Regions from separate parts of the Desulfitobacterium hafniense DCB-2 genome, predicted to be linked through region 3. Evidence: riboswitches for the same ligand, from Rfam matches in the RefSeq annotation. Region 3 holds a riboswitch; each other region holds the start of a gene.
The links. A riboswitch is a leader RNA that binds a small molecule or an ion and turns the genes downstream of it on or off. The one in region 3 is predicted to bind glycine.

Region 1 (4,632 bases), 920 kb from region 3:
AGTTGAGGATGGCCCTGGATATCCGAGCTGAGGATATAGTGAGTATTAGGATAGTGGGTTTGCCACTGGAAGATTTCAGGATTGTAATGATCCGGATGGACATGGGAGGAAAAAACAGTGATCTGCTTATGGCTGGGCAACTGGACTTGACCTTGATAATAGTCAAAGACAAGGAACTCCCTATCGGTTTCCACGATGAAACCACTGTGCTGAATATACTCAATACGAAGTCCTAGCTTTTCGAGGGGAGCTTTCATAAAAATCACCTCATCTAAAATGATCGGAAGATTGTGTTCTCTATAAAAAATTACTATAATATGGATGAATATGCAAGACAATAGAGAGTTTCGTCGATAATTAATTCTCGGAAAAGAAAGCGTGTCTAAAATAAACGAAGGGGATGATGGCCATGAAATTTAAATTTACACACAATAATATCAATGTGCTGAACCTGGAGAAAAGTCTTAAATTTTACGAAGAGGCATTAGGGTTAAAGGAAGTCAGGCGTATAGCTCCGGAGAGCGGGGAATTCATTATTATTTATCTGGGGGATGGGGTAACCGCTCATGCCTTGGAACTTACCTGGTTAAGGGATAGAACAGAACCGTATAATCTGGGCGATAATGAGTTTCATCTGGCCTTAACGGTGGATGATTTCCAGGGAGCTCATGAACACCATCAAAAAATGGGCTGCATCTGTTATGAAAATGAAGCCATGGGGATCTATTTTATCAATGATCCGGATAACTACTGGCTAGAAATTCTCCCCAGTTCTATGGGATAGGATAAGGCACAGAGAGACACCTCTCCGCAAGGGAGAGGTGTCTCGTAGTTTGTCATCTATGCGAAAACTATCATTGAGCAGACTGAGCTCCACCGAGAGCTTATTTATTCTGAATGACGGGGATGGGCTCATCAGAGGCTTCATCCAGACGATCTTCCCATAGATACTTCCTGGTTTCCGAGACAATAACTCCGCTTAAAAGAAGGAGTGCCACAAGGTTGGGAATAGCCATCATAGCGTTCATTGCATCCGCCAAATCCCAGACGAATTGCAGAGTGACCAAAGAACCGGCTAAAACAGCGAGAACCCAGAGGAGGCGGTAAGGGAGGATGCCTTTTTTGCCAAAGAGGTATTCCACAGCTCTTTCACCATAGTAAGACCAGCCCAGGATGGTAGAGAAAACAAAGGTCAAAAGCCCGAAGGTTAAAACGATAGGGCCAATTACTGGAATCTGGCTAAAAGCCATAGAAGTTAAATCACCGCCTTTTAACCCTTCGGCGGCGGTCGGGTTGCTAAGGACACTGCTGACCACGACCAGACCGGTCATTAAGCAGACGACAACGGTATCCCAGAAGGTACCGGTGGCCGAGACGAGAGCCTGACGGACAGGATTCCTGGTCTGAGCGGCGGCAGCGACGATGGGGGCGGAACCCAAACCGGATTCATTGGAGAAAAGACCCCTGGCAATCCCGTAACGGGCGGCCATGATGATACTGGCACCGACGAATCCGCCGCCGGCTGCAGTGGGGGTGAAAGCCGATTCACAGATCAAGACAATGGCGGGCCAGACATAGGAGGCGTTTATAATCAGGATAATGATACAACCAAGGACATAGGCAATCGCCATAAAGGGGACAAATTTTTCACAGACCCGGGCGATCCACTTCACTCCGCCGATGATTACAATTCCAGTGAGGGAAGCTAAGAGAAGACCGGTAATGATAGGGTTGACGTTAAATTGAGAATTCAGCATGCCGGAAATAGAATTAGCCTGAGTCATATTGCCAATACCAAAGGCGGCAATAGAAGTAAAGATGCAGAAGAGTACAGCCAGCCACTTCTGGCCCAGGCCTCTTTCCAAAGCATACATAGGGCCGCCCAGCATGGTGCCGTCAGCGGTTTTAACCCGGTATTTCACCGCCAATAAGGCCTCCCCATATTTGGTGGCAATTCCGAATACCCCGGTGAGCCAGCACCAAAGTACGGCACCGGGGCCGCCTAAAGCCACGGCCGTAGCTACCCCGACGATATTACCGGTTCCGATGGTAGCGGCGAGAGCGGTGGTCAGAGCTCCGAATTGGCTCACATCGCCGCTGGCATCAGGATCCTTCGTAAGAGATAATTTGATCCCCTTAAAAATATGCCTTTGAATACCACGAGTACGAAACGTAAGGAATAAGTGCGTGCCAAAAAGCAAAGCAAGCATCGGTGGGCCCCAGAGATAGTCGTTCAGCCAGACGATAAAATTATGCAAGGCATCCATTGAGTGTTCCTCCTTTAATCTCTCTTTTCGCATCTCTCTGCACATCTCCGTTGCGGCAGCCTCCCGCAAAAAGGATGGCAATTTATATATAAAAAGAGTCAATCCTTAGCGATTGACTCTGAATATTCGGACGATAGGTACAAAAGTAAGAGATTGCTCTGTAGCAGTCCCTGTTCCTTCTCTGTCCTTTTGCCTGAGAGATTTAACAACACGTCATTGTATTGCCCCTTCGGCGCTCTAATCGAGTCTCTCCAGAGTGCTGTCAATTTACGGTCCCTGACTTATTCCAGTCACCTGAAAGTTTCAACTTCTTCGGCGGGCCGTGCCCTTCTCCCGTAAATCTCATCCAGCATTCCTATGCAGTTTTTCGTAAATTCCAGATTGCCACCGCATTTTCTGGAATTGTATCTATAATTATAATTACCGCTCCCATTTTATTCAAGAATTATTTTTGGGAATATGCCTAACATTTACTTATTATAGAAAATAGTATATAATTAAAATGGTTTAGTGATTTTCCCTTTTTTGAAGTACATAAACTTTTGACAGCGGCTATCTGGCGATAGTCGCTCTATATTTAGCTATTCATCATTAGAAAAGGAAGGTTCAGGAGAAATGAGTAGAAAGATCAGTATTACAGCTGTGGACCGTGAGCGTCTGCTCAAACTTATCAATAAGGAAAGAGAGTTTGGCAGCGCTAAAAACAAGGATTACTTAAAAGATCTTGAGCATGAGTTAAATGGGGCGGATGTGGTGCCTTCTGAAAAGATCCCAGGGAATGCCATCACCATGAATTCCAGAATCTTGCTGAAGGATCTGGAGACAGGCGAAGAAACCGTCTATACTTTAGTGTATCCTGAGGATGCCGATCTTCTGGAGGATAAGATTTCAATTCTTGCTCCCGTAGGGACGGCTATTCTGGGCTATCTGGAAGGAGATATCATCGACTGGAAGGTTCCCGGTGGTGTCGTCCGCTTTAAGGTGGAAAAAATTCTTTATCAGCCGGAGGCTGCGGGAGACTATCATTTATAAGCAGCAATGGGTGAAGGACGAGAATTCGGGTAACACTACTGGAGAGGTCTTCCGTTACAGTAGGAGATAAGATTCCCTAGGAAAGGTTGGTATTCGTGGATAACGAGAATAAATCCTCTAATTTTTTACGCAGCATTATCCTTGAGGATTTACGGGAGGGAAAGGTAGAAGAAATCACGACACGGTTTCCCCCCGAGCCCAATGGTTACCTGCATATTGGGCATGCTAAATCCATCTGTTTGAACTTTGGTTTGGCCGACGAATTCAAAGGAAAAACCAATTTGCGGTTTGATGATACGAATCCGGTCAAAGAAGATACTGAATATGTAGAATCCATCAAAGAAGATGTCAAGTGGTTGGGGTTTGACTGGGACAACCTCTTTTTCGCTTCCGATTATTTTGCGGAGATGCATAAGCGAGCCGTTCTGCTGATCGAAAAGGGCAAAGCGTATGTTTGTGATTTATCCGCTGAGGAGATTAGAAAAAGCCGCGGCACCCTGACTGAGGCCGGTAAGGAAAGCCCTTACCGCAACCGCAGCGTGGCCGAGAACCTGGAGCTCTTTGAGAGAATGCGTCAAGGTGAATTTAAGGACGGAGAAAAGGTTCTCCGGGCTAAGATCGATATGGGCTCACCTAACATCAATATGCGGGATCCTGTCCTTTATCGGATTGCCCATGCCACCCACCATAATACAGGGGACACATGGTGCATCTACCCCATGTATGATTATGCCCATCCTTTAGAGGATGCTATCGAAGGGATAACTCACTCTATCTGTACTTTAGAATTTGAAGATCACCGTCCCCTCTATGATTGGGTCGTTCGGGAATGTGAGATGGAACATGTCCCACATCAATATGAATTTGCCCGCTTAAATATGACCAATACGGTGATGAGCAAGCGCAAGCTGAAGCAGCTGGTGGACGAAAAAGTGGTGGATGGTTGGGATGATCCCAGAATGCCCACCATCTCCGGGCTGCGCCGCCGGGGATATACCCCTGAAGCCATCCGCAATTTTGCCCAAGCCATTGGTGTGGCCAGAGCGGACAGTGTGGTGGATTCCAAAATGCTGGAGCACTTTATTCGGGAAGATCTGAAGCTCAAAGTGTCCCGGCCCATGGCGGTCATCCGTCCCTTGAAGGTGGTCATTACCAATTACCCGGAAGGCCAAGTGGAAAGGCTGGATGCCGATCACAATAAAGAGAACCCTGAGATGGGGAAACGCAAGATTCCTTTTTCCAGGGAGATTTACATCGAGCAGGAAGATTTCATGGAGGTCCCGCCGCCGAAGTACCACCGCCTTTACCCGGGCAATGAAGTTCGTTTGATGGA
Region 2 (4,632 bases), 2.2 Mb from region 3:
CTTACATGCGAGGCAAGCGCTTTCCCACAGTGCTAGAGCTACATCCCCACGTCTTTAGCTAAGAGACAGGCTCCCGCGTCTGCCTCATCAAAATATTATTCCTAGTACTTAATCACCGTCAAAAGCATTTTAAACCGTTTCCTGGCTTCCAAACCGTGGGGAACGTCGGAGGGCATGATCAGGGTCTCTCCCTCTTTCACGATCAAGACTTTATCTCCGATGGTGATTTCCGCTTCGCCATCCAGAATCTGCACCATGGCGTCTCCCGAAGTGGTATGAGTGCTGATTCCCTCCCCCTCATCCAGGGAAAACAGGGTAATGCTGACGATAGGAGTCTGAGCAAGGGTGCGGCTGATCACTTGTCCCTGTTGGTAAGTAATCAGCTCTTTCAGGTCCAGAACTTGGGAAAACTCAATATTTTTCATAATTTGTGCCATTATAAAATCCCCCTTTTTCCTGCAGGCCATTTGCTTATGATTCAATCATTTGCTTATGACTTATTCTAACCTGAATTACCCTAAAAAAATGTGATTGGAATCACTTTCCAATTCTCTTTTTCAGCAAAGGACAATTTTAGTTGGATAGACTGGTTATGGGGGCAGGAATTCTGCCGCCCCGCCGGATAAATTCACGGGAAGAGAAGGGGTTCAGCTTAATCACCGGGGCGCTGCCCAGCAGTCCGCCGAACTCAACCCGATCCCCCACCTTTTTGCCGATGGCCGGTATCACCCGTACCGCGGTTGTCTTCTTATTAATCATGCCGATAGCAGCCTCGTCGGCGATAATCCCGGCGATGGTTTCCGGCTCCACATCTCCGGGGATAGCGATCATATCCAATCCCACCGAGCAAACACAGGTCATGGCCTCCAGCTTCTCGATGCTCAGGGCGCCGACTTCCACAGCTTCGATCATGCCTGCATCTTCGGAGACAGGGATAAAGGCTCCACTTAAACCGCCCACATGGGAGGATGCCATGGCTCCTCCTTTTTTCACCGCATCATTAAGCAGGGCTAAAGCAGCCGTGGTCCCATGGGCGCCGCAGCGTTCCAGTCCCATGTTCTCAAGAATTTCTGCTACACTGTCTCCCACAGCCGGGGTCGGTGCCAGGGAAAGATCCACAATGCCGAAGGGAACCTGCAAAGCTTGGGAAGCTTCTCTGCCAATCAATTCTCCCATGCGGGTAATCTTAAAGGAGGTTCGTTTAATGAGGTTGGCCAGTTCTCCCAAATCCGCCTGGGGGCTTTTCTTGACGGCATGGGCAACGACGCCGGGACCGCTGACCCCCACGTTGATCACCGCCTCCGGCTCTCCCACGCCGTGAAAGGCTCCGGCCATGAAGGGATTATCCTCCGGGGCGTTGCAGAAGACCACGAGCTTGGCTGCGGCGATGCCATCCTGAGCCGCTGTCCGCCGGGCGCTGTCCAGGATGACTTCCCCCATCCTCAGCACAGCATCCATATTGATTCCGGATTTGGTGGAACCGATATTCACCGAGGAGCAGACAAACTCTGTCTCCGCCAAGGCTTGGGGAATCGCTTCAATTAAGGAGCGGTCTCCCTTGGTTAAGCCTTTTTGAACGAGGGCGGAAAAACCTCCCAGGAAGTTAATCCCCACCGTCTTGGCCGCTCTGTCTAAGGCTTTAGCCAAGCGGACCATTTCTTCGGGATTAAAGTTGGAGCCTAAAAGGGCCACCGGAGTTACCGAGACTCTTTTATTGACAATAGGAATGCCGTAACGAGCGGCTAAGCTTTCCCCTACACTGACTAAATGCTCAGCTTGACGGGTAATTTTATCGTAGATTTTTTGTTCCACCTGTTGTACATCATCTCCGGCACAGTCCAACAGACTTATGCCCATAGTGATGGTACGGATGTCTAAATTCTCATTTTCCACCATTGCAATGGTTTGCAGTATTTCCTGAGGAGCCAGATGCATTTTCACTATAATCCCCCCTATACTCGATGCATGAATTCAAAAATATCTTCATGCTGGACATTGACCTTTAAGCCCCGGGCTTCTCCCTCGCTTTGCAATTGCTTGGTGAGCTCGGTTAAGGAGGAGGCCGTGGATTGAGTAACATCCACGATCATAATCATGGTGAAAAAACCCTGGAGAATAGTTTGACTGAGATCCAGGACATTGATGGATTTTTCAGCTAAGCGCCCGGTCAGCCAGGCGATAATTCCTATTTGATCCTTGCCTAAGATGGAAATAATCACGCGATTGGACGTATCACGGGTTGGTTCTAAGCTCATTTTTCTTTACCCCTTTTCTTTTTTGTTTTTTTCCTTTCTTTTCACCAATAAAAAAAAGCCAAATCTTAAGTTTGACTCCGGTACACGAGCATTTGCGAACCCGCTTATTGGCAGTTATCGCCTGCCTTAGCATCGTTCACAAACTATGCGCTCTGTCCTTTTGCCTGAGAGATTGAACAGCTTTGCTGTCTTGCCCCTTCGGCGTCCTTGCGGAACTCTCCAGAGTTCTGTCCGTTTTCAGTTCATCATGGTTAGCTTACCCTGTTCTCCTGAAAACCTCATCCAGTTATTCACTTCTTTTCAGTATTATAAACATCCTTGCTCATAATTGCAAACCTTTGTTTTTAAGACTCTCCCTAATATAATAGAAGTGAAGGTAAATTACTGCTCAATTAAGCAAACCCATTAACATAAGGAGTTGAGGTATTGACTATGAAGGTTATTGCTGTTAATGGCGGCCCCCGCAAGCAATGGAACACGGCTACATTATTGCATAAAGCCCTTGAAGGAGCGCAATCTGTAGGTGCCGAAACAGACCTGTTTCATCTTTATGATCTGAATTATAAAGGATGCATCAGCTGCTTTGGGTGCAAACGCAAGAACTCCAGCCGGATAGGGCATTGTGTCCTTAAAGATGAGCTGACCCCCCTTTTGGAAGAAGTGCTGAAGTGCGATGCCCTGCTGCTGGGTTCGCCCATTTACTTTGGCAATGTCACCGGAGCAATGCGCTCCTTCCTGGAGCGGCTGTTTTTCTCCCTTCTTTCCTATAATGAAGGCCAGCGTACTTTTTTCCCAAGAAAAGTGGCCTCAGGTTTTATCTACACGATGAATGTTCCCGAAGATTTCCTGCCTCAGCTTGGTTACGAAGCGGTTTTTAAAGCCAATGCCCGCAGCCTCGAACTCCTTAATGGACCTTCCGAATATCTCCTGGCCACAGATACCTATCAGTTTGACAACTACTCCAACTATGAAGCCTCTCGATTTAATGAGCAGCATAAAGCCCAGGTGCGCCAAGAGCGATTCCCTCAGGATTGCCGGCAAGCCTTTGACCTGGGAGCCAGGCTGTCCGGGCGTAATGCTGAATAGATCGTGAAAACTCTCTCCCTCCCCTATTTTTAATATATTATGGTTTGGCGGATTGGTTTCCAAACAAAAACGCATCCCAAATTGCGGATGCGTTTTCGCCTGTTTATCGCCTTTAATCCAGATATTGAGATTGGGTCAACCTGATCATCTCCACCTTAGAATCCGGCTTCACATTCGTATTGACCAATTGGTTATCTTCCCTGTTATAGTCGAAGATCATGAGCTGACCATCCTCCAGCAGATAGAAGCCTTCCAGAGGTCCTTCACCATGTCTGCTTTCAAAGGGTTTGTATTTGTCAGCATACACGTCCTTAATTCTCTCAGCGGTATCTCCTACCTTGGCACCGAGGTTGGTGGCGAAGTCCGCGGCAATAGCGTCAATCTCCAGCACTTTGCCGGAATCTTTTCCGACAATGAGCCTGATGCCTTGCTTATACTCTCTGCTGTACCAGGCTTCAGGGAAATGCCCAGGCTCATCATAGAAAGTTTCTTGATAGTCCTTGCCTAAGATTTTCTCTGCCTGGCTGAAGGGATCGCCCAGATGGATGTTTCCCAGGCTGGCACTTTGTTCTGTCTCGTTACCTTGTCCTACACCAGGGCCTGTCTGTCCTTGGTCCCCGACCGGCAAATCCGTCCCTACCTGCTGCCCGGGTTTATCCAGATCAGCATTTTGATCCTGGGGCGTCTTGGCCGCACAACCCGCCAGTAAAAGCACTGAAGCCAAAATAATCAGGAATCTCTTAAACACTGTGCATCACCTCGGTAGTTCTTCTTAACAGAGAGTATCTCCATCCCCATTTCTTTTACTCTTTTCACTGGGATTATTTTTTGCTCCGGGAAAGAGTGCGCTTTACTCCAAAAGCCCCTCCTCCCAGAACTACCGCAGCACCTAATCCATAAAGCATAGCGTCGGAACCTTCTCCTTGAGCCTCGTCACTTTTAGCGGAAACACCCTCCGCCTGCGCCTCATTCCTTGTCTCCCCACCGGAAGCCAGAGGATTCACAGCCGGCTCAGCTCCGCCTGCAGCTGCGGCTAAAGGCGAAGCGAATTCCCCTTCAACCACTTTCACCTTTTCCTTACCGAACCTATCATAAAGATATTGAGCACTTTCTTCACTATAAGGCTGAATGCCGATCTCTACATAATCACTCATAAGGCCGGTATGAGTGACAGAAAACCCCTTGTCCCCGAACTCACCGCGATGTTCCTCGAAGATAAATTGATAGATCCCTTTGTTCAGTTCCGCCAGTGCCGGATCAACTTCTTGCCCAGGGCTTACCACCGGATCAC
Region 3 (4,632 bases):
TCTTTCCGCAAAGAGACAGATATCATGGATGTTTGGTTCGACTCCGGAACCAGCCATACCAGCGTCTTGATGGAACGGAAGGAGCTCGCCTGGCCCGCCGACCTCTATATGGAAGGATCGGACCAACACCGGGGCTGGTTTAACTCCTCCTTGTCCACATCGGTAGCCGCTTATGGAAAAGCTCCTTATAAGGCAGTTCTGACTCATGGTTTCCTGGTGGACGAAAAAGGACGCAAAATGTCTAAGTCCCTGGGCAATGGAGTGGACCCCCTGCAGGTAACGAAGGAGATGGGGGCGGATATCTTAAGACTCTGGGTGTGCGCCGCCGATTATAAGAACGATGTGGCGGTATCACCGCGGATTATGAAGCAAATGTCCGAAGCCTATCGCAAGATCCGCAACACCTTAAGATTCCTGCTGAGCAATCTCAATGATTTTGATCCGGCCAAGGACCGGGTGGCTTACAAGGATTTGCCGGAGATTGACCGTTGGGCTCTGCTGCAGCTGGGCAAAGTGACTCAGCGGGTATTGCAGGGGTACGAGAAGTACGAATTCCACTGGGTTTATCATTCGGTGCATAACTTCTGCGCTGTGGAACTAAGCGCCATTTACCTGGATATCGTGAAAGATCGGCTTTATGTGGAAGGAAAGAATTCCACTCTGCGCCGCGCCTCTCAGACCGTGCTCTACGATGTTCTCAATGCCCTGGTACGCTTGATGGCGCCGGTGCTGACCTATACGGCGGATGAGATTTGGCCTTATGTCCCAGGGGTGCCCGCTGGTTCCCATGTCCAAACTGAGGAAATGCCCGAGGCCCTTCCGCAATGGCTGGATGAAGCGCTGGAGAAAAAATGGGATACTCTGTTGGCGGTCCGCTCCGAGGTAACAAAAGCCTTGGAAAAAGCCCGTCAGGATAAATTGATCAACCATCCTTTGACAGCTCAGGTAGACCTGTATCCCAATGCTGAGCTGGAAGGATTCTTAAGAGGTATTCCCAATCTGTCGGAAATCTTCATCGTCTCGGCAGTTCAGCTCCATAGTGCAGGCGAAGAGAAGCCTGAGGGCCTGAGCATGGCAGAAGACCTGGCTGGTTTCGGTATAGCCGTGAACTCGGCGGCAGGAGAAAAATGCGAGCGCTGCTGGATTTACGATACAGGAGTTGGGGAGAATCAGGAGCATCCCACCCTCTGCCCCCGCTGTGCCTCTGTTGTAAGCCATCTCTAAAAAATAGCATTTCTTCAATATTTCCATTAAATAAGACTTGGGCGGTACCATCTGCTCAAGTCTTGTTTAATGTATCTAAAACGATAACGTTTATTATTAAGGGCAAATCCATGGACAATAGTTTGAATACTTAGTATTATATTTAGTGATGAAAACCAGTGGATTTATTTGTCTAATTTTTAGGATCAGGTACTAAATTGCACTTGATTTTCTTCTGGGATTTTGAATTAAATGCTCAAATTAAGACCTGCAGAGGTGGGAGTGAAGAGAATGAGGCTTACAGAAAGTCTGGCCAACCGGATTGTGGATTTGATTTATACCGAAAGTGGGTTTCATGGCATTGTTTGTGACGCTACGGGGACCATTATCGCCGATTCGGCTAAACAGCGGGTTGGCATTGCCCATGCGGGTGCACACCGCATCATGACGACCTCTATCCAAGACATTAAAATCACTGCGGAAGATGAAATGAATTCTCAGGGAAAACAACGGGAAGGCATGAACATTGCCATTGTCCTCGAGGGGGAAAAGCTGGGGACCTTTGGCGTGGCCGGCCCTTTGGATAGCGTTAGTCCTGTAGCGAAGGTCACAGCGGCGATGATTGCTTTTTTACTCCGGGATGAGGAGCTGAAAGAGGTTCTCAAGGCTCATGTGGAGAGGATGGGAGAGGCTCTGGAACAAGCGGCTGGGGCTATCCAGGAAATGGCGGCTTCTTCGGAAGAGGTGGCGGGGGTGAGCCAGACTGTGGCTACGGTAGCCCAGAATGCCAAAGAGCATGTTAAGGCCACGGAAGGTGTCACCGAATTCATTCGCCGGGTGTCGAAGCAGACCAATCTTTTAGGGCTTAATGCGGCCATTGAAGCGGCCCGTGCCGGAGAACAAGGAAAAGGATTCTCGGTAGTGGCGGGAGAAGTGCGCAAGCTGGCCGATGAAAGCAACCGTTCAGCCAATGAAATCAATAATTTGCTGAGCACCTTTCAGGATACCATGGAAGAGATCGCCAATGGGGTGTTTCAAAACAATGTCATAGCTCAAGAACAAGCTAAGGCCACTCAGGAGATTGCTCAGATGGTGGAGGAGCTGCAGCAGGTCGGCACTGAATTAAACGAGCTGGCCCACAAGCTGTAAGAAATAATCATTGTACATTTAATTATTTCATAGAAATGGGATATTTGTGTAGACGAAAATCGGTTTGCTGACTATAATAAAAGCAGGTAAATATAGTCAATCTATATCAGGTAAAAATACATATGGCTTCGAATGATTCCAGTAGGAGAGACTCGACATCCTGAGCGCCGAAGGAGAAACTTCCTGAATGTCGCCTGTTCAGAAAGGGAAACTCTCAGGCAAAAGTACTGCTGGAAGACGAAACTCTGGAGAGCTTCTCAGCGGAGAACACCAAAGGGGTAGCCCGCAAGCAAAGGGTAAATCTCTCAGGTCAAAGGACAGAGGTAGCGCGACGTGCTATTCTCTGTTTTTTATTTTACCCATTTCTTTATTTTCCCTATGTTCAATAATGTTTTTTCCGGTTTTGGTTAATACTCAATTCTAGGGAGGTGTCCTAAGTGACGGAACTAAAAAGAACACCACTGTATGAGCAGCACCGCCGGGCCGGTGCGAAGCTCATTGATTTCGGCGGCTGGGAAATGCCGGTTCAATACGCCGGAGTCATTGAGGAGCACAAGGCCGTGCGCAGCAAAGCGGGGCTTTTTGATGTCTCTCATATGGGTGAGGTGGAGTTGAAGGGAAAGGATAGCCTTGCTTTTTTGCAGTACCTATTGACCAATGATGTGTCGCGAATTCAGGATAACCAGATTCAGTATTCCCCCATGTGCACCTCTGCTGGGGGTGTGGTGGATGATCTGCTGGTCTATCGTTATAGCCGGGAGCATTTTTTGCTGGTGGTCAATGCCTCCAATACGGATAAGGATTTTGCCTGGATGCAGGCTCAAGCTGAGGGCTTCGAAATAAGTCTGGAAAATCGCTCCGGGGACTTTGCCCAATTGGCTTTGCAAGGCCCTTGGGCGGAGAAAATCCTGCAAAAGCTGACAAGTATGGATTTAGCACAGATCAACTACTATTGGTTTAAGCATGGGGAAGTGGACGGAGTCCTTTGCCTGATTTCCAGGACAGGTTATACCGGGGAAGACGGCTTTGAAATTTACCTGCCTCCCGAGCATGCTCCCCGGATGTGGGAAAGAATTCTCGAGGTTGGAGGGTCGGAGGGAGTTCAGCCCATTGGTCTGGGCGCCCGGGATACTCTCCGTTTTGAAGCCAGGCTGCCTTTATACGGCAATGAACTGGGGCCGGATATCACACCTTTGGAGGCCGGGCTAGGGTTTTTTGTCAAGCTGGAGAAGGATAACTTTATCGGTAAAGAGGCGTTATCAGCCCAGAAGGAAAAGGGAGTGCCGAGAAAGTTGGTAGGCCTGGAAATGATCGAACGGGGCATAGCCCGCTCCCATTATCCCCTTCAGAAAGAGGGTAAAGAAATCGGCTTTATTACTTCAGGTTCTTTTTCACCTACTTTAAACAAAAACATTGCCCTTGGCTTGATTCCCCCGGAGTATGCTCAAATAGGGGAAACCTTGGATGTGATCATTCGTGGGAAAGCCGTTAAAGCCCGGATTATTCCTTCACTGTTCTACAAACGGCAGGGGTAAAGCGGTGCGAAAATCGTCCTCGCCGGGCAAGGCAGGTTTTAAGTGCTGCAGAGCACTGGGGATGTTAAAAAACACGATTAAATGGGGTTAGGGACCTGTTCCTTTTCCCCGCAAAATAAGGAGGATGATAGTATGAATCCAGTAGAATTAAAGTACAGCAAATCTCATGAGTGGGCTAAGGTCGAAGGAAATACTGTGACTTTGGGGATTACGGCTCACGCTCAGGACAGCTTAGGAGATGTGGTCTTTGTGGAGCTGCCTGATAACGATACCACGGTGGTGGCCGGGGAGGCCTTTGGAACCGTTGAATCCGTCAAGGCCGTGTCGGATATGATTGCTCCGGTCAGCGGCAAGGTTATCGATTATAATCAAGAGGTGCTGGATTCTCCGGAACTTCTCAATGATGATCCTTATGGTGAGGGATGGCTGATTAAGGTGGAAGTGGATGATCTGACGGTATTGGATGAACTCTTATCAGCCGCGGAATATGAGGCGTTTCTTGCGGAGGAGGGCCAATAAATGAATTATGTGCCGAACACGGTGGACCAGCAGGAACAGATCCTCACCCGGATTGGCGTGGGCTCCCTTGAAGAGCTTTTTGCGGATATCCCGGAAAGCGTTCGGCGCCAGGCCCAATTGAAGATTCGGGAAGGGCTGTCTGAGCTGGAACTGGTAAAATATATGGGCAGGCTGGCTGCAGAGAATAAAACGGTGGAAGAGTATACCTCTTATCTGGGAGCGGGGG

Region 1: another riboswitch for glycine. It lies ahead of DHAF_RS24330 (alanine/glycine:cation symporter family protein); the one in region 3 lies ahead of gcvT (glycine cleavage system aminomethyltransferase GcvT).
Region 2: another riboswitch for glycine. It lies ahead of DHAF_RS05650 (ACT domain-containing protein); the one in region 3 lies ahead of gcvT (glycine cleavage system aminomethyltransferase GcvT).

What each region holds. Positions count from the first base shown of each region.
Region 1 is NC_011830.1:5,205,000-5,209,631, reverse strand. It holds gene DHAF_RS24340 (MBL fold metallo-hydrolase) at 1-257, opposite strand, end outside; gene DHAF_RS24335 (VOC family protein) at 401-784, shown strand; gene DHAF_RS24330 (alanine/glycine:cation symporter family protein) at 885-2,267, opposite strand; glycine riboswitch at 2,439-2,532, opposite strand; gene rnk (nucleoside diphosphate kinase regulator) at 2,883-3,299, shown strand; gene DHAF_RS24320 (glutamine--tRNA ligase/YqeY domain fusion protein) at 3,395-4,632, shown strand, end outside.
Region 2 is NC_011830.1:1,217,257-1,221,888, reverse strand. It holds tRNA gene DHAF_RS05665 (tRNA-Ala) at 1-48, opposite strand, end outside; gene DHAF_RS05660 (cupin domain-containing protein) at 102-437, opposite strand; gene DHAF_RS05655 (PFL family protein) at 574-1,941, opposite strand; gene DHAF_RS05650 (ACT domain-containing protein) at 1,953-2,255, opposite strand; glycine riboswitch at 2,398-2,488, opposite strand; gene DHAF_RS05645 (flavodoxin family protein) at 2,688-3,341, shown strand; gene DHAF_RS05640 (hypothetical protein) at 3,454-4,089, opposite strand; gene DHAF_RS05635 (hypothetical protein) at 4,163-4,632, opposite strand, start outside.
Region 3 is NC_011830.1:4,286,513-4,291,144, reverse strand. It holds gene ileS (isoleucine--tRNA ligase) at 1-1,224, shown strand, start outside; gene DHAF_RS26625 (sugar diacid recognition domain-containing protein) at 1,495-2,352, shown strand; glycine riboswitch at 2,485-2,592, shown strand; glycine riboswitch at 2,594-2,677, shown strand; gene gcvT (glycine cleavage system aminomethyltransferase GcvT) at 2,790-3,887, shown strand; gene gcvH (glycine cleavage system protein GcvH) at 4,020-4,406, shown strand; gene gcvPA (aminomethyl-transferring glycine dehydrogenase subunit GcvPA) at 4,407-4,632, shown strand, end outside.